DNA from 2 places in the Oceanobacillus sp. NCCP-135 genome. Region 1 is predicted to be linked to the other one. Evidence: a T-box and tRNA genes for the amino acid it is inferred to sense, from the RefSeq annotation. Region 1 holds a T-box; the other holds one or more tRNA genes.

What was found. A T-box is a leader RNA that pairs with one kind of tRNA and senses whether it is charged. The one in region 1 lies ahead of serS (serine--tRNA ligase), so its partner is inferred to be a tRNA-Ser.
Region 2: it encodes a tRNA-Ser, which carries the amino acid that the T-box ahead of serS (serine--tRNA ligase) is inferred to sense. The anticodon was not compared.

Annotation. Positions count from the first base shown of each region.
Region 1 covers NZ_BAAKSZ010000015.1:8,359-18,687, reverse strand. Annotated here, with positions in the region: gene serS (serine--tRNA ligase) at 107-1,381, opposite strand; T-box leader at 1,633-1,865, opposite strand; gene pdxT (pyridoxal 5'-phosphate synthase glutaminase subunit PdxT) at 1,904-2,494, opposite strand; gene pdxS (pyridoxal 5'-phosphate synthase lyase subunit PdxS) at 2,510-3,394, opposite strand; gene AC6HVZ_RS11640 (serine hydrolase) at 3,420-4,757, opposite strand; gene guaB (IMP dehydrogenase) at 4,901-6,373, opposite strand; gene AC6HVZ_RS11630 (YaaC family protein) at 6,763-7,707, shown strand; gene AC6HVZ_RS11625 (HD-GYP domain-containing protein) at 7,942-9,045, opposite strand; gene gyrA (DNA gyrase subunit A) at 9,117-10,329, opposite strand, start outside.
Region 2 covers NZ_BAAKSZ010000008.1:101,157-111,485, reverse strand. Annotated here, with positions in the region: gene AC6HVZ_RS08025 (peptidoglycan D,D-transpeptidase FtsI family protein) at 1-552, opposite strand, end outside; gene AC6HVZ_RS08020 (MFS transporter) at 628-1,899, opposite strand; gene AC6HVZ_RS08015 (superoxide dismutase) at 2,014-2,625, opposite strand; tRNA gene AC6HVZ_RS08010 (tRNA-Phe) at 2,849-2,924, opposite strand; tRNA gene AC6HVZ_RS08005 (tRNA-Ser) at 3,131-3,223, opposite strand; tRNA gene AC6HVZ_RS08000 (tRNA-Ile) at 3,245-3,321, opposite strand; tRNA gene AC6HVZ_RS07995 (tRNA-His) at 3,341-3,416, opposite strand; tRNA gene AC6HVZ_RS07990 (tRNA-Met) at 3,432-3,508, opposite strand; tRNA gene AC6HVZ_RS07985 (tRNA-Asn) at 3,513-3,587, opposite strand; gene AC6HVZ_RS07980 (Na/Pi cotransporter family protein) at 3,859-5,508, opposite strand; gene AC6HVZ_RS07975 (NfeD family protein) at 5,717-6,349, opposite strand; gene yqfZ (protein YqfZ) at 6,427-6,747, shown strand; gene AC6HVZ_RS07965 (hypothetical protein) at 6,781-7,155, opposite strand; gene AC6HVZ_RS07960 (DUF2624 family protein) at 7,319-7,603, shown strand; gene AC6HVZ_RS07955 (deoxyribonuclease IV) at 7,645-8,538, opposite strand; gene AC6HVZ_RS07950 (DEAD/DEAH box helicase) at 8,578-9,888, opposite strand; gene AC6HVZ_RS07945 (Nif3-like dinuclear metal center hexameric protein) at 9,934-10,329, opposite strand, start outside.

The DNA.
Region 1 (10,329 bases):
GGATTTTGCAATTGTCTCTCAACCTTATGCAGTTCTTTCTCAACTCTACACAGTTCTCCCTCAACTAACCGCAGCTTCCTTCCACCATAGCCACTGTCTCAAGCACTTACTTTATTACTTCCTTCCCACCCATATAAGGGCGCAACACCTCCGGAACAACAACAGAACCGTCCCCCTGTTGATAATTCTCTAATATGGCTGCAACTGTGCGACCGATTGCAAGGCCGGATCCATTCAATGTATGAACGAATTCCGGTTTAGCTTTTGCATCTCTTCTAAAACGAATTCCAGCACGTCTTGCCTGGAAATCTTCAAAATTAGAGCAAGAAGATATTTCCCGGTAAGTATCCTGACTTGGAATCCATACTTCAAGATCATATTTTTTTGCGGCAGTGAAACCTAAGTCAGCCGTACACATGCTCATGACACGATAAGGCAACCCTAATAATTGCAATACCTTTTCCGCATGACCAGTGAGTATCTCTAGTGTCTCATAAGAATCCTCTGGTTTTGTGAAATGAACAAGTTCTACTTTATTAAACTGATGTTGACGGATTAATCCCCGGGTATCGCGTCCTGCAGATCCCGCCTCAGAGCGAAAATTAGCACTATATGCCGCATATTTCTTAGGCAAATCCTCAGCTGAGAGGATTTCGTCACGGTGGTAGTTCGTCACAGGTACTTCTGCTGTTGGAATTAAGAAATAATCCCAGTTCTCAAGCTTAAATACATCCTCGGCAAATTTAGGCAGCTGGCCAGTTCCAGTCAAGCTTGCACGATTAACAATTTGTGGTGGCATCATTTCTGTATAACCATGTTTATCTGCATGTAAATCCATCATAAAACTGATTAAGGCACGTTCAAGCCTTGTACCAAGTCCCTTGTAAAAAACAAAACGACTGCCAGTAACCTTGGCTGCACGCTCAAAATCGATAATATCAAGACCTGTGGCAATATCCCAATGTGGCTGCGCTTCATAACTGAATTCTGGGGGATTTCCCCATTTACGGACCACCACATTATCATCCTCATTCTCACCAATTGGTACACTTTCATGTGGAATATTTGGGATAGAAAGCATCATATGTTGCAGTTTTTCTTCAATTTCCTTTAACTCTTTATCAAGAACTGCTATTTCATCTCCAACCTGACGCATTTCTTTAATTGCCGGCTCCGCATCCTTTTTCTCTCTTTTCAGCACAGAAATTTGCTTCGTTGCTTCATTGCGTTTTGCTTTTAATTCCTCTGTTTGAGTAATTAATTTTCTGCGTTTCTCGTCAATCTCACCAAACTTCTCTAATTCAGATAAATCCTCTCCGCGATGGACAAGCTTTGCTTTTACTTCTTCCAAATTATGTCGTAAAAATTTCATATCTAACATAATAATTTCCTCCTTTTTATTTTGAATTTTTCACAAAGTACGGGGAAAATAATAGGATGGTTTGTTTAAATACACATTATACCGGTTCCGAATAAACCAACGGAACCAATCTTCCCCGCAAAATGGGATTGAACCATTATTTTTAGAAAACCTAGCATCCACCAGAGCTTTAGACAATGCCTTCGAAACAGAAAGTAATATGAATATATTTTTTACTGCCAAGAAAACACAAAAAACTCCCATCCCTAAAAAATAGGGACGAGAGTATCATTTCCCGCGTTGCCACCCTGATTGAAGAGATAAACTCTTCCGGCTCTCAAGTTGTTAACGGTACTTAGCCGAGTTTATTTACTGTTAGCATCTACACACTAATTTCCACAAACCAGTTCAAGGATGGATTCACGGTATTCCAACATCGATTTACACCAACCATCGACTCTCTAGGGAAGGATCTACTGTTACTATTTCCTGTCAATACTTTTAAAACGAACTTTAATTAACCATATCATAGCCAATTTCTTTTTAAGAAGCAAGTGTTTTTAAAGATTCTTCCACAATGGAAACAAAATATGCAATAAACCGAAGATCATCTGTTAATTCCGGATGAAATGCTGTGCACAAGTAATGATCTTGTTTGGCTGCAACAATTCGATCCTCAAATGTTGCAAGCACCTCAACCTTAGGTCCAACTTCCATTACATATGGTGCACGGATGAATACTGCATTAAAATCATCCGCAATAGATGAGATTTCAAGCACTGCCTCAAAACTTGCAACCTGTCTTCCAAATGCATTACGAGCAACCTTCATGTCCATTAATCCAAGATGGGCAGCTTCTTGCCCGTCAATTTCATTTGCCATTAAAATCAGACCAGCACATGTACCGAATATAGGTTTACCCTGCTTACCAAATTCCTGAATCGCTTCGAAAAATCCATAACTGTCAATTAAGCGGCGCATTGTCGTACTTTCCCCACCAGGTAAAATCAACCCATCCATTTCAGCAAGCTGGTCCTTTGACTTTATTTCAAGTGCAGTTGCTCCACATGCTTCAATACAGCGAATATGTTCACGTACTGCACCCTGTAATGCCAGTACACCAATTGTAGTCATCTGAATTCCTTCTTTCTACTCGCTGCGATCCTGCATTCGATCTTCTGCTGCAATTGTACTCATTTCAAGCCCTTTCATTGCCTTTCCAAGGTCTTTAGAAAGCTCCGCAATTAATTGATAATCCTTATAATGTGTAGTTGCTTCAACAATTGCTTTGGCAAACTTCTCAGGATTATCAGATTTAAATATTCCAGAACCGACAAATACGCCATCTGCACCTAGCTCCATCATTAATGCTGCATCACTCGGTGTCGCAACTCCACCTGCAGCAAAATTAACGACAGGCAAGCGACCTTCTTCGCGGATTTGCAATAACAATTCAAATGGTGCACCAATTTCTTTGGCAAATGTCATGACCTCATCTTTAGATATTGCTGAAAGCTTACGAATTTCAGATTGCACCTGACGCATATGGCGAACCGCCTCCACAATATTGCCAGTACCCGGCTCGCCTTTTGTACGTAGCATTGATGCACCTTCACCAATACGACGAGCAGCTTCCCCTAAATTACGGCAGCCACAAACAAATGGTACAGTATAGTCAGATTTATTTAAATGAAATACGTCATCAGCAGGGGTCAAAACTTCACTTTCATCAATATAATCAACACCCATTGCTTCTAGCACACGAGCCTCCACAATATGACCAATCCGGGCTTTTGCCATAACGGGGATAGAAACAGCATTTAATACCTGTTCCGTAATGGTTGGATCAGCCATACGTGCTACCCCACCTGCTGCACGAATATCGGATGGAACACGTTCTAATGCCATAACGGCAACTGCCCCTGATGCTTCTGCAATTCTTGCCTGTTCTGCATTCACAACGTCCATTATGACGCCGCCTTTTTGCATTTCTGCCATACCACGTTTAACTCGTTCTGTACCTGTGTTTGTCATTGCGTATTCCCCCTTGTATTATATATTAGTTAAATAAACCCTTAATCCAATCTACGGATGTCGTAAATAAGTTAGCAAAGAAATCACCAATAGATCCCAATGTAAGCATAAACCAATTTGATTTTTCTACGGTATCATTTGCAATTAAATCAACTGTTTGATTTTTATCAGAGAAAATATAACCGTAATTATTTTCCCCTTCGAAAACAAGTTCAGCAGTACCAATCTTTTCCCCTTGTTCAATCGGTGCTGTTAACTTCCCATTAGCATTTAATTTATCTTCATCAATGGAATAGTTTATAATATATGCTTCCTTATCCTCTGGTTTAATTGGCATAACAATTGCATCTTTTAAAGAGACTTCAACCGTATCCTCTTTACCTTTTGCAACCGGAATAGTAGATTCATCCTTTAATTGATAGCCTGCTGTGAATAATTCCAGTGTTTCAAAATTATTAAAACCATAATCCATAAGTTTTTTTGTTTCCTGAAAACGTTCCTCTTTGCTTGAAGTTTTCATGACTACTGTAATCAGTCGTTTTCCATCACGTTCAGCTGTCCCTGTAAACGTATAACCTGCAAGATCGGTATTTCCGGTCTTCAATCCATCCATCCCTTCATAATGGAATGATTGTAAGAATGTAGCTTCATGTGGAAGCATCCAGTTTAAATTTTCCACCGTATATCCTTCAAATTCCACTTCCGTTTGGCTGGAAATTTCCAATGCCTCTGGAAAATCATTTACTAGGTGATAGGCAAGTAAAGCAGCTGATTTAGCAGATAACAAGTTACTTCCATTAGGATCTGTTCCTTCTGGTCGATTATCACCTAAAGACTCGTTATCCAAACCAGTAGTATTGACAAATTTATATTCAGAGAGACCTATTTCCTCCGCTTTTTGATTCATTAATTTTACAAATTCACCTTCAGAACCTGCGATCAGCTCAGCTAAAGCAATGGTTGTCGCATTATCTGAAAAAATTGCCATTGCCTCATATAACTCACGAACAGTATAATCCTTATTTTGTGTTAATCCGATTCCTGAAAATAATGGATTTGCTGAAATACTGAAAGGATAATCACTAATTTGAGTCGTTGTATCCCAACTAATCTCTCCTGAATTAATGGCTTCTAAAACAAGATATTCAGTCATCATCTTAGTCATACTAGCTGGAGGTAGGGCAATATCTGGGTTTTTTGCATATAAAACCTTCCCTGTTTCTCCATCAACTAAAATGGCTGACTCTGCATTTAAATCCAGTGACTCTGCAGCCTGTATTGAAAATGGCTGTGCAATTATCGACATCATCACTACTAGACTTACTAGTAAAAGTGAAAAACTTCTCTTTATACTTAGTTTCAACTTTTTCGTACCTCCACCTTGGATTTTAAGTAGTATATGTTCTGCATCTAATACATATCGTCATGCATCTATATTATTTTACCACAGAGAAATAAAAAAAAATAGATGGGGAATACCACCTATTTTTTTAAAATAATTATAGTCTACTGTACAGAATAGTTTGGTGCTTCTTTTGTTATTTGTACATCATGTGGATGACTTTCACGTAATCCAGCATTGGTAATTCTAATAAACTGTGCATCGTTACGTAAGTCTTCTATCGTATGTGCTCCACAATAACCCATACCTGCTCGTAACCCGCCAACTAACTGATAAACCGTATCGGCAAGCGAACCTTTATATGCCACTCTTCCTTCAATTCCCTCAGGAACCAGTTTCTTCGCATCTGCGGAATCCTGGAAGTAGCGATCTTTTGAGCCTGCTTTCATAGCTCCAACCGATCCCATACCACGGTATACTTTATATTGTCTTCCCTGAAAAATTTCCGTTTCCCCAGGACTTTCTTTTACCCCTGCAAACATACTTCCTAGCATGACAACATGTGCACCTGCAGCCAATGCCTTCACAATATCACCGGAGTATTTTATTCCACCATCCGCAATAATTGGAACGCCATATTCACTTGCGGCAACTGCGCAATCATGAACTGCTGTTATTTGCGGAACACCAATTCCAGCAACTACTCGAGTAGTACAAATCGAGCCTGGACCAATTCCTACTTTCACAATAGAGGTACCAGCTTCGATTAACGCCTTTGTTGCTTCTGCTGTTGCAACATTTCCAGCAATAATATCTAAATCCGGATATGCTTTTCGTATTGCTTTTACTTGATCAAGTACACCTTTAGAGTGACCGTGTGCAGTATCAATAACAATTACATCCACACCGGCATCTACTAATTTTTCAATCCGGTTCATCGCATCACCAGTTACTCCCACTGACGCACCTACAAGTAATCTACCTTGAGAATCTTTGGCTGCATTTGGAAATTCAATTACTTTTTCAATATCTTTGATCGTAATTAATCCTTTTAAAATAGAGTTGTCATCGATAAGTGGTAATTTCTCAATTTTATGTTTTTGTAGGAGTTTTTCTGCCTCTACTAAGGTCGTTCCTACTGGGGCAGTTACAAGGTTTTCACTTGTCATCACTTCTGAGATCATAATGGAATAATCTTGAATAAAACGTAAATCACGATTTGTCAGAATACCTACTAATTTTTGTTCTTCAATCGTATTAACGATAGGAACACCTGAAATACGGAATTTGCTCATTAAATGTTCTGCATCATATACTTGATGATCTGGTGTTAGGAAAAATGGATTGGTAATAACCCCACTTTCTGAGCGTTTTACACGGTCTACCTGTTCTGTTTGATCCTCAATGGACATGTTTTTGTGAATAATCCCTAACCCGCCTTGACGAGCCATTGCAATTGCCATTTCTGCTTCTGTCACAGTATCCATACCAGCACTAATAAAAGGTGAATTCAATTTTAGATTTGCTGATAGATCTGTACTAATTTGAACATCCTTTGGCAATACATCTGATTTAGCTGGCATTAACAATACATCATCAAACGTTAATCCTTCCTTGGCAAACTTATCTTCTCTCATTAATAGTCCTCCTCTTATTTTTTTTACTGTTTCCAGATTGGACAGTCACTTTTCCTTAACCTATCTCCCCGTCGCTTGAGCAAACCCGCTTTCCTTATCTTTATCTAGTTATGCATGGGCTAGCGGCTACCGTCATAGGTAATCATACTGCGAGGCGAGCACCAAGACCACTTGCGCATCGGACACTCGGCTATATCCTTCGTTGCTTCATCAAGCCCGCTTTACTTTTTCTATTTCCATGTATGCTTTGTGTATGCTTCGTTTAAACTATACAAGTAATTCTATTTTCATATACAATACGCCAACAATAGCCCTTTTTCAACTACAGATTATTGGAAAAACAAAAATAAATAGATTCAAAATATTTTAATAGTTATGAGGCTGTCTTTATGAAGAATATGGATGCATTTTATACATATTTAAACTCCCAGCAAACTGCACAACAGTACTTGCTGCATTGTTATAAAAAAATAGAAAATAATAATGCAGAAGCAAAAAGCTATGAGAACTGCAATGCTTTTATGTATTATCTTGACCATGGAAATAAGTTTTATGAGGTCGGGCGAAAACTTGATATGACCGTACAGCCTGTTTTATTTTTCTATGGGATGGTGCATTTACTAAAAGCCTGTTTATTAACAAAACGTCCGGACTATCCAGAATCGACGAGTCTTTTGGCGCATGGTGCCACAACACGAAAAAGGAAGAAGAAACAATATACATTTTTAAAAGATGAGGTTAAGATACAACATAATGGATTATTTCCCTACGCTTTGGAACATTTATTTTCCAAAAATAAATTTCCCTTCGAAAAGATAAAAATGGAAGATCTATTTGCGGTAATACCTGAAATGGATATCCTGTTTAAATTGAATAACCAGGAAAAGCTACTTGAAGTGGGGGTAGTCGATTCTTCTCTGTTAGAATTTTCTACGCTGCTTTTAGATGGCTACCATTTAACAGCTAAAGCGTTTATCCAACGTGTTCAAGACTATCTTCCAGCGATTAAATACACTGATACAGATGAAACAATGATTCGAATGGAATTAACTCATCCGCTAACGAACACAAATGGCCCCTTTTTCTTTCATCAGGCCAGGGGGAAAATTTATTTCCCAAAAAACAGGAATCACTTTATACCCATTTCCGAAGTGATGGTACACTATTTACTTTTATATAATTTAAGTATGCTCTGCCGCTATGAAACAGAATGGTGGGGAGACTTATTAGTTACGAAATCTGATCTGGATTATCCATTTATCCGACATTTTTTGCAGCTGACAGCTGAAAAAGTACCTTTAATGCTTGGGGACAAATTGTACCATCAGTATTAGCAAAAGTGGTATTCGTTAAAGCCGTTACGTACTAAAAGGGATACTTAATAGCGTACATTGCATTCTTAGAACTCATATACCAAGGAGTGCATGCCTTTTGAGCTAGACTTTGATTCAGTAGGGAAGTAATTTTCGTTTGTACCTGAATTTGCACTAAAGTATTATTTATGCACTTATGCTCAAAAGAAATATCGATAACGTGCTTTACTGCCGGTAAAAAGAACAAACTAAATGCTAGCTCCCAATAACTTCCTCAATATGGAAGAGGGAATTGTTTTGCAGGGAAATAATTTCACCACTATCCTCCAGTCGAACCATTGGTCTTGTTGGCTTTTTAACATCAATAAATACAATTTCTCCAAGTTGATTATTTGACAGTTTAACTTTTGTGCCAATCGAGAAATTAGCCAAATTATTAATAAACACTTTTACAACCATTGGATCTAGCTTAGAAAATTGTGCTTTATCCAGTTCTTCGATTACCTTAAAAGGGGATTGCTTTTCTTTATACAAACGTTCACTCGTCATGGCATGATACATATCACATACGGCTACAATCCGTGCATACATATGAATTTTTTTCTCTGAAAGCCCAAGTGGATAGCCGCTTCCGTCGATACGTTCATGATGCTGCAGAACAGCTAGTTTGACAGCTTGTGTTACAGTTGGAATATTTTCAACGAGACGATAGGAATAGGTTGGGTGCTTCTTTATCTCTTCCTGTTCTCTAAAAGTTAAGGAATCGCTTTTTCCAATGATTACAGGGTTAATTTTCGCCATCCCACTATCACTTAAAAACCCAGCCAGTCCAAGCTGAAGCCATTCACCTTTCAAATACCCCATTTGTTTTCCTATGTATGCACTAAGAATAGCAACAGCAACACCATGATGGAAAAAGTATTTTTCCTTTGTTACATGATAGTGTAGTGTAAATAGTGTAGAACCAATTTCATTTATTCGCTCCAAAAGCGGAATTAGTAGCTTCCTTACATTTGGCATATTTATTGCCACACCACTTTGCCACTTTTCAAATTTCTTTTCATGTGCAATTACAACTTCTTGATAATGATCGATAAATAATACACCAGAGCTTTTCTTTTTTTTCTGTTTAATCGATTCCTGTTCTATTTTTGTTTTTTCAATGGGTTTCGGTTCGAAAAGTTCGCCTTTAGCCAGCTTCGTTGATACATCTACTGACTCTACTAAAAACTTTTGCAAAAAGAGTATATGTTCTTCTGTTAAAACAGTATTGTTAGGAATGATTGCCCTGTTTGTTTTCCCTCTTACATCACTTAGTAATACACATCCCGGAACAAGCTGTGATAAAGCTACCCGCATATAATCCCCCCTAACTAATATCGTTAGTAAATAAGGTGACTGTTATTTAAGCCACCTTATCTTTTCATTTCTTATTCTTCACTTGTTTCATCTTCCACATTTTCTTTTAATTGATCTGTTTCTACGTCTTTGACAGATTCCTCGATACCTTTTTCCTCTTCTTCATCCTGATCAACTTTCGCAACGGTTGCGACCTCTTCCCCGTCCTGCAGACGAATGAGACGTACCCCCATCGTATTACGGCCGGTTTCTGAAATGTCTTTTACCGGAATGCGAATCAATACCCCTGCTACTGTGATCAGCATTAAATCCTCCGTACCAGATACAGGTTTGACTGCAACGACGTTACCGGTTTTATCCGATAATTTACAGGTAAAAATACCTTTACCACCACGGTTAGTCATTCGGTATTCTGCTTCTGGTGTTTGTTTTCCATAGCCTTTATTTGTAACATGGAGGATCTTGGAATCTGCTTCTAAAATTTCCATCGAAACAACTTCATCTTCACCGCGTAATGAAATCCCTTTTACTCCCGCAGCGGTTCTTCCCATTGATCTGATTTGGGTTTCCTCAAATCGAATGAGATAACCATTTTTAGTAGCAATCATCATGTCTTTCATACCATCTGTTTTTCGTACTGAAATAAGCTCATCCTCATCTCGAAGGCCAACAGCAATTAATCCACCTTTACGGATATTCGCAAACTGCGACAACGATGTTCGCTTGGATATTCCGTTTCTTGTTGTAAAGAATAAATATGCATCCTCTCTGTATTCACTTACAGAAATAACTGCATTTACCCATTCACCTTTTTCCACTTGCAGCAGATTAATTATTGGAATTCCTTTGGCTGTACGGTTGAATTCAGGAATCTCATATCCCTTCGCTTTATACACTTTCCCTTTATTTGTAAAGAAAAGCACGGTATCATGTGTCGAAGTGGATACTAAATGTTCCACAAAGTCATCTTCATTTGTACCCATTCCCTGGATACCTCGTCCACCGCGTTTTTGTGTACGGTATGTGGAGGATGGCAATCGTTTAATATACCCTTGGTGGGTCAGAGTAATGACAATATTTTCTACTGGAATCAAATCCTCATCCTCGAAAAAGTCAGTACCTCCAAGTACAATTTCTGTACGTCGTGGATCATTAAAGCGCTCTTTAATTTCCGTAAGTTCTTCACGAATGATTTCCAGTACTTTTTCTTCATCCGCCAGAATTGCCTTTAATTCATCAATTAGCTTTAATAGCTCATTATATTCATTTTCAATTTTCTCTCGT
Region 2 (10,329 bases), on a different contig from region 1:
TGCTTTGTCCAATTCCTTTTTAATTGCTATTATTTCTAATTCCTCTTTTGAAAAATTTTCAATTTCCTCATCCGTTATTAGCTTTAATGTTTCATCATACTCTTTCGCATTATCCAGTTTTTCTTTTGCTTCATCGGATAATCTATCAACTGCTTCCTCTTTATTTTCCAGATACCAGTACTCTCTTCTGTTTCGATCAGTTATACCGTCTAAGTACTCTTCGCTATCCATGGAAATATACTTAGCTAAATCTTTAGCTACATCCAATCTATCTTTTGCCTGAGTTCCTTTTGCTGGTGTATACGTAATCGAATATAATGGTTTATTATCGACAATGACATTATGATTTCGATCATATATTTTTCCTCTTGGAACAGGGATCTTAGTTGTATCCTGAATTGTCCGGTCAATTTCTTTTTGAAAGTCTTCCCCATTTAAAATCTGTACAACCCCCAACTGAAGAATTAGAACAGAAAATAATAAAAATACAACAAAAAATAAAATATTTAAGCGGAAGGGAAGCTGTGCTTTTTTTTGTTTCTTTTTTTTCATCTTTTCTCCCCCATTGAATACATTTTCTTTATATCATTACTATTATAGCATGTATTTAATAAGATTCTAAGGGGTTTACCTATTTTTTTCATCTGGTATCTGTTCTTTGATCAAAACTTCTTTTTTCGGCTGGGTTCCAAGATGAACATTTCTTATACAAAAGTAAATGAATAGATGACCAGAACCAAATACAACTAATAAAACAGGAATTATTTTTTCTGGATTAACGACAGAAACTGCTAATAGAAAAACAAGTATGGAAATTACTCGTCCTATATTAACAAACAACTCCCGCACCACAATATATTCCACACGCATATCCTTTGCCTTCCACGCTTTTCCAATGACATCATAAGTCATAGAAACATAAGGTACACTTATAATTGGATATGCAATCCCAATAACAACTGCATAGATCATCAGCAGCATGTAACTTATATTGAATAAAATGATAAAGATGGAGAAAAAGAGAATTAATCCCCCAAGCAATATAGCCTTTTTTCTTAATGGCGGTTTAATAAATTTTGTAGCTATAAAATAAAAGACGATTGAAAGTCCAGATAAAAATACATTAAACATGCCTAAAGCAAATTCGCTTTTAGTTACGAGAAAGACCCATATAGATATTACAAATAAAAATATTCCTTCTCTCAGACCTTGAAAAACATGTGCATATAATATTCTGCCCCAGTTTTTATTATGCTGTCTTTCCTCAAGTATTCTTTTAAAATAAAAATCCCCTTCTGCCTGCCGTCGTTTTAAAAAGAAACTGAATACAACAGCGCTGATAAACAAGATAAAAGATATCGTAAAAATGGTTGTATAGCCTATATTTGCTTCCATTTTAGCTATTAAGATACCAGCCAATAATGGACCAATCATTCCGCCAAACGACTGCAATACACCTAAAAACCCATTAAAGAAATCTCTTGTTTCCGGTTCAGTAATCTCAAATGTCAATACATTAAATGCAAGCCAGTAAAATCCGTATCCAATACCTAGTAGACTGCCCAACATGAAATTATAAGTAGATGATTTATCTCCAATAATTAACACACTTAAAAAAAATAGAGATAAAAAAATTACCCCTAGTCTTAACACAATTACCCGGTCTATTTTTTTTGCAAGTTTACCTGCTATGATAAAGGTAATTGGCTGAAATAAGCATACTGCCAAATTGTACATCGCAATTGTAATATAGTCACCGGACTGCTTCCATAAATAAATATTTACAAATGTATTAGATAAAAAAATCCCTAATGAATAGAGACCTCCGATTACTAATAAAAATAATAAATCCCGACTAACATCTATCTGTTCATGAAAATACCGCAAACTTTTTCTCATATACAAATACTCCTTTTGTGTCATTTATAGTGTGAACATTTGAGTATCAGATATACAAAAATGCGGCATGAAAAAACACACACTGAATTTTATCAGTGTGTGTTATGATCGATTTTATTTTGCTGCATTATAGTTTTTTGTAACTTCATCCCAGTTTACTACGTTCCAGAATGCTGAAGCGTAATCAGGACGTTTATTTTGATATTTCAGGTAATAAGCATGCTCCCAAACGTCAAGACCAAGAATGGGTGATTTACCTTCCATTAATGGGCTGTCCTGGTTTGGTGTGCTTGTTACCTCAAGCTCGCCATTGTTGGATACAAGCCATGCCCAACCGGATCCAAAACGAGCTGCTGCTGCATTTTGAAATTCTTCTTTAAATTTTTCAAAGCTACCAAATTTCGCATTAATTTTATCAGCTAATTCCCCGGATGGTTCTCCACCACCATTTGGTGACATTACTTTCCAAAAAAGACTGTGGTTAGCATGTCCACCACCATTGTTACGTACTGCTGTACGAGCGCTTTCTGGAACTGCATCTAAATTACTGATTAAATCTTCAATCGATTTTACTTGAAGATCTGCATGTCCTTCCAAAGCACCATTCAATTTAGTAACATACGTGTTATGATGCTTCGTATGGTGAATGTTCATCGTTTCTTTATCGATTGTTGGTTCTAGCGCATCGTATGCATATGGTAATTCTGGTAATTCAAATTTTGCCATAACTAAAATTCCTCCTCTAATAATATTATTATTAAAAGGGACCTGAATATTCACCCTTTAAATATAAGGTTAGCAGAGCTTTACCCCGCTTGCAAATCATATGCACTTATACAAAAGCTAAATAATACGATATACGTATTATTCCATTCTTACTTTTTAAAGAAAGCTACTTTCTAAGCAGAATATAAAAAAAACAAGCTAACCGCTTGTTATTAGTAAATAGTGGTGGCTCGGGACGGAATCGAACCGCCGACACAGGGATTTTCAGTCCCTTGCTCTACCGACTGAGCTACCGAGCCTTAAATTAGTATTAAATTCTGTTCTCGCATCTTAAATAACTTCGATGTTAATTCAAAGATGTTTTGTGCTCGTCGTGTTGCAAGTTTATTCAGTGGTGATACAATCCTCGCAAGCCTGCACATGAATGTTAATCGAGAAAATTTGTGGCTCTTCCAGCTGACTGAGTTTGCCAAACCCAATTTTGATTCTGACTTCTGTATATGTATGGAGGAGGTAGAGGGATTCGAACCCCCGCGCGGTTTGACCCGCCTGTCGGTTTTCAAGACCGATCCCTTCAGCCGGACTTGGGTATACCTCCGAGAAGTTTAATGATTATTTATGGTGGACCCTGCAGGATTCGAACCTGCGACCGATCGGTTATGAGCCGATAGCTCTAACCAACTGAGCTAAGGGTCCTTCATTTTATTTAGCTTTATGGGGCGACCGGTGGGGATCGAACCCACGTATGCCGGAGCCACAATCCGGTGCGTTAACCACTTCGCCACGACCGCCGTAATATTATTTTTTGGTAGCGGCGGAGGGGATCGAACCCCCGACCTCACGGGTATGAACCGTACGCTCTCGCCAGCTGAGCTACACCGCCATATTGGCTCCACAGGTAGGATTCGAACCTACGACCGATCGGTTAACAGCCGATAGCTCTACCACTGAGCTACTGTGGAATAATCTACAAATATCTATTATTTAAATTAGAATGATCTATCATGTTTTATTTTCATTTAAAATAACAGCGACGAAATATAATTTACCATGTTCGACAAGATCTGTCAATATCTTTTTTTCGTTTCAAAACATGTGATATGTAAGGTCTTAAAGCGACAATATATATAATAGCATTTTAAAAATTAGATTTCAATACTTTTATTAAAAATTTGTATAAACATGTAAAATAATAAACAAAGAGAAGGGAGAAGACCCCTTCTCTTTGTTTATTTATTCACCTAAAACTTCTTCAGCAATATTTACAGCATGATCTCCTATCCGTTCAAGGTTACTAATAATATCAACAAATACTATACCTGCAGAACCACTGCAAAGACCTTCGTTCATGCGGATAATATGTTTTTTGCGATAAGTACGTTCCATTTTATCGATTTGATCTTCTTTTTGTACGACGGCAAGCGCTTCTTCCCTATCCGTATTCTCCAGAGCTTTTATAGCTTGCTTAACCGTTAAAATAGTTAATTCAAACATATCATTAAGATCTTGCTGTGCTTGTTCAGTCAAATGAACTTTATTAGAAATTTTATAATCATTAAGTTCAATAATATTTTCAAAATGATCTCCAATACGTTCGATGTCGCGTACAGTATCCATTAATTCTGTATGCTTGGCACTCTCTAATTCCGATAGTGAACCTGCAGATACATTGATAAGGTATTCCGTTATTTCACGATCAAGGTTATTTAAGGCACCTTCAATTTGCATTGCCATTTCAGAATGCTTTTGATTATGTGTGGTTAAATAAAGATTTGTCTCTTCAAGCCCCTGTGTTGCATAATCACCCATTCTAATAACTTCCGCTTTTGCCTGGTCCAAAGCCAAGGTAGAGGATTGCTGAATGAATATTGGATCTAAATGCTGTGGTTTATATTCTACGATAACATCCTTACCAGGAATTAGTTTTGTAACCAACCATGCTAGGGCACCAATGAATGGAAATTGTATAATCGTATTCACAACGTTGAAGCTACCGTGCGCAAAAGCAATAGTCATTTCCGGATTTAAATTTAACTGACTTTGTAGGTATAGAACATAATGTGTAAATGGTATCAGTAATAGTATAATAAAAGTCGTACCTACAATGTTAAATACAACATGAGTAAGAGCTGCTCTTTTAGCTGCTACGCTTGCACCTAGAGATGCTAAAATAGCTGTTATCGTTGTGCCAATATTATCACCAAATAGTACTGGAAGTGCAGCTTTTAATTCTACTGTTCCTTCTGCAAATAATGTCTGCAAGATACCAATTGTAGCACTCGAGCTCTGTACAATTACCGTAAATACTGTACCTATCACCACTCCAAGTAATGGGTTTGAACTCATCTCAATTGTTAAGTCCTGAAAAGCTTCCAAGCTGCGTAGTGGTTTCAATCCTCCACCCATTAATTCCAATCCAAAAAATAATGCACCAAATCCAAATACAGTTTGTCCAATATTATTAACTTTTGGATTTTTAAAGAAAAATAACAAGAAACATCCGAGAGCAACGATAGGTAGTGCATATGCTCCAATATCTATACCTATTATAAATGCTGTAACAGTTGTACCAATATTTGCACCCATAATAACTCCGATAGCTTGTCTGAGTGTCATAAACCCCGCATTAACAAGACCAATTGTCAATACAGTTGTACCAGTACTTGTTTGTAATAAAATCGTAACGATTATCCCAGCCAAAACACCTAAAAAGGGATTACTGGTAAATTTATCAAGAATGTCACGTAAACGGTCACCAGCTGATTTCTGAAGTCCTTCTCCCATATATTTTATTCCTAACAGGAAAATACCCAGACCGCCGATAAACTCAAAAAGAAGTGTCTGTATATCGATATCCAATGCTACTACCATCCCTTCATTCATGTTGAAACGTGTCACATACCTTTACCATTATTAAATGATTATTAATCATTTGTAAAGGATTTTAGAGATAATTTACATAAAATTTACATAGCTAACTATACTCTCTATTATTAACTACCCTATATGTCCAAAACTCATTCTTATAAATAAAAAAAGATAATCCTCTTGAACTTCTTTTTAAGTTCGGCAGAGAATTATCTTTTCAATTTTATTTTGTTATTTTTTCAACAAGAATTTTGGTTCCGTCCACTTCAGTAATTCGAACAGTACTATTTTTAGCAATCCATTGTCCATTGGAGACAGCGCTATAATCTTTATTATTGATTCTAATGGTACCAACAGGCCTTAAATCGTTTAAAGTTACTGCTTCCTGATTAATTAACTTTTCATATTCCTGATTCATTGAATTATAGCCCGCTTCTTTTGTTAGTTGGTCTTTTAATGTTATTTTTGACCACATATCTCTTCTTTTAAATACCTTTAAGAAAAAGAAAGAAGCTGCTCCTCCAAGTAAAACACCAATCACAGCATACATTCCTGCAGTTAAATTCGGGGCTGCCAGTGCAACTGCTGTTAACATTGCTGCTGTTCCCAGTGTAGCAAGGGTGCCATCATTTATTATTTTTCCATCAATGATAATAAGTAATAATCCCACAAAATAGATAATAAGCATAAGAATAAAAGAGCCTGTTCCAACATAAACACCAAAGTATACTGTTATAAATCCAATCCCTAATAATCCAAAGACCCCGCGCGCATTAACCAGGACTTCTCCAATTAAAAATAATGTAGCAAATCCGGTGACCACAAACCCTATCCAGTCGTTATTAAATATATCCATCTCATTTTCTCCTTCCCACTTACTTAATGTACGTATTACTAGTATAAATTGTTTCATTTAAAAAAGGAGTGAATAATATGAATTTCGTAAAAAGAATATTTCTTTATACTTTGATCCTTCTATTTATTCTAAGTATATATCAAGATTTGACATCCGAAAATCATAATGATATAAATAATAATAATAATAATGAAATAAAATTTTCTGTTCTCCAATTAAAAGTCGAACCAGGAGAAACAGTTCTTTCTATTGTTGAAAAAATAAATCAAGATAATGTACATCTACTGGATATGAACCAAATTTTATCTGATTTTAAAACAGCAAATCCGCAAATAAAAGATCCACTTAACCTCAAGCCTGACACCTTCTATTATTTTCCTGTTTATAACTTGAAATAAAAAGAAGAGGCTGAAATGACAGCCTCCCACATTCTAAACAAACGGTAATATAAACAGTGTAATGATAATAGAGATTGCCCCTGCAGCAATAGCGATATTACCTAAGGTATCCGCACCACGACTTCTGGAAACAAAACCAAGGATAATCCCTGCTGCTCCAAGGATGATTGGCATCATGAAAAATGAAACAATCGATAAAGCTAAACCAATCCAGCCAAACGTGCTATTAACATCTCTGTCTTGATGGTTTACTACTTCATCATAATCATCTGCCGTTAACTCGGCAGCAAACTCCTCATTCCTAGAGCTATCTGGCTCAATACCAACAAAATCTTGGTTTTTTTTTCGTTCTCCATGATTTGGTGGTTTCTCTGTTTCATTATTTTTATACTTTTGAAATTCATCCATAAACAAGACCTCCCTTTCTTCTAATTGAGGTGCGGTTATAGTTTATGGATTAATCACTTATATAATTATGTTAATTTCTGGTAAATATTAAATGGTACTGTTCCATATTTAATTTGTCCTGCATATATTAACCAGAGTATCTATTCCAAAGGAGTATGAGATTATGTCTATTTTTATTAAAGAAATGATCAAAAACAAACTAAAACAGCTTTCACCTGAGGAAATAATTTATTATGGGAAGCAATACGATTTTTCAATTTCACAGACGGAGGCAGAAAATATTTCAAATTATATAAAAAGAAATCCAGTTGACCCATTTAATAAAAAGAATCGGGAAAAAATGTTTCATCAACTATCCATACTTACAAATGCTGAAACTGCAAAAAAAGCACAGAAGTTATTTTATCAGTTAATAAAAACTTACGACTTAGAGCATTTATTTAACTAAAAAGAGGAAAGAGGCAATCTCTTAAAGTGCCTCTTCCTAATTTAACCATTAACAATTTTTTCTTTTAAATCTGAAATAAATGAACCATCTTTTATCATTTCTATTTCAAACTTGTATGGAGGTTTCTTATTTTTCTTATCTTCACCAACATAAGGTGTTTCTAATATCTTTGGTAAATGATTTAACTGCGGATGATGAATAACATAATGTAAGGCTTCAAATCCTATATGACCAAAGCCTATATTCTCATGACGATCCTTATGGGCACCACGTTCATTTTTACTATCATTTATATGAATTACTTTCAAGCGATCCAAACCAATTATTTTATCAAAATCATTTAATACATGATCGAAATCATTTACAATATCATATCCACCATCATGAACGTGACATGTATCCATGCAAACAGATAATTTTTCGTTATGTGTTACGCCATCAATAATTTGAGCCAATTCATCAAAGGTTCTTCCTATTTCCGTACCTTTTCCAGCCATTGTTTCCAATGCAATCTGAACATCTTTATCTTGTTCCAGTACCTCATTTAAACCTTCAATAATCTTTTTTATCCCTTCTTCGGTCCCTGCTCCAACATGTGCTCCAGGATGAAGGACAATTTGCTTTGCACCTAATGCCTCGGTTCGATTTATTTCATTACGTAAAAATGTAACACCTAAATCAAACGTTTCCGGCTTAACAGTATTGCCGATATTAATTATATATGGTGCATGTACCACAATATCTGCAATGCCATGTTCATCCATATGTTTCTTTCCTTCAATGATATTTAATTCTTCAATAGCTTTCCTTCTTGTATTCTGTGGTGCTCCTGTATAAATCATGAAAGTGTTTGCTCCATAAGATACTGCTTCTTCACTGGAACCCAAGAGCATTTTCTTTCCACTCATCGAAACATGTGACCCAATTTTTAACATTAAATATATCTCTCCCTCATTATCCCACTATAATATATTTTATTTATATTTATTTTTCTTTGATAACTGCCTTTTAATGGATTCTTGTTGTTTTTTCATTTTCTTCTTATAGCCGGGTTTTACTTTATTTGTTTTTCGAACTCGTTTCCAGGCTTCTTTTTCAATAGTTGTATCTGTTTTTGTTCGTAAGCTTCGTTCATTCCAAGGTTTTGCGTCATGCCATTCACCATTTTTAATATCAGCATAAGTAAAGCTTAATCCTTTTTGTTCAAGTTTTTCAATTAGTTTAATATCATTTTCCTGATAAATACTTATAGCTGTACCTTCCATTCCAGCTCTTGCTGTTCTGCCAACACGATGAATATAGAAATCTTCTTCTTTTGGCAGCTGGGCATTAATGATATGGCTGACACCTTTTATATCAATACCTCTTGCCGCTAAATCAGTTGCAACAATATATTGATAACGGAGATTTTGAATTTCTTTTAAAACACGTTTGCGCTCTCTGGGAGTTAAACCACCATGTATCAAACCAACGTCCATGCCCTTCTCCTGCAAAGAAGCAGCAAGCTTATTTGCTATCTCTTTTCCATTAGTAAATATAATCGCCAAATAAGGCTGAATTGTTTTTGATATTTCTATGATAATGTTTGCTTCATCTCGATATTTTAGATCAATTAATCTGTGTTCCATTGTTTCCGGTGAAAAATGATCATCAACTTTCACATATAATGGATTTTCTAAATATTTTTTAAAAAAATGTTGTAATCGTTGTGGAATAGTAGCTGAAAATACAAGTAATTGGATCTCCTTATTACAACGAAGCAATAGTTGGTCCACATCATTAATAAATCCTAAATCAAGCATAAGGTCAGCTTCATCTATCACGAAGGAAGTAGCCGAATAGATTGATACTGCTTCCGCTTTCACAAGATCCAGAATTCTTCCTGGTGTACCCACAATTATATGTGGAGGTGCTTTAAGCTTTTCCATCATTTTTTGTTTATCAGTGCCACCAACGAGCAATTTTGAAATCCATTGTTGATCTTTACCTGCATAATGAATGATCTTTTTTACTTCATCATGTAATTGCGTAGCCAATTCCCTTGTAGGTGCAGTTATAATAAATTGAACTTGACGTTTGTTTATATTGATTTGGCTAAATAATGGCAATAAAAATGCATGCGTCTTACCGGATCCTGTTCGTGATTGCCCGACCACACTTTTTCCTTGCAAAATTTCTGGAATCACCTGTTTTTGAATTTCTGTAGGTTCCCGAAAGTTCAGCTGAGTTATGACATCCTTGATATCCTGTTTCAAAGAAAAATCATTGAAGCTGTTTATTTTCATATAATAGTACTCCTTTTTCGGATAGATAATAAATAGTAAATACATTTAAATAAATAGAAATGGCTCTGTATTTATTTCTGATAAAATTACTTCAATATTATCTTTCTCAAGACTTTTATCCAAATACTGTTTTGTTGCTCCTTTCATTACTTTTTCGATGTAGTGCCCTGGATCAATTACAGATAATCCCATTTGCCAGGCATCTTGCGCCATATGAAAGGTCATATCCCCGGTTATATAAACGTCTGCCCCCTGTTGCTTTGCAGTGTGAATATATTTTTCGCCACTGCCGCCCAATATTGCAACGTTTTTTACTTTTTTAGTTAAATCACCTGTAAAACGAATAGTTGACACGTCTAAAACCTTTTTTACATGCTGACAAAATTCCTTCATCTGCATCGGCGAACTTAACTTCCCAACTCGACCAATACCGAATTCTTC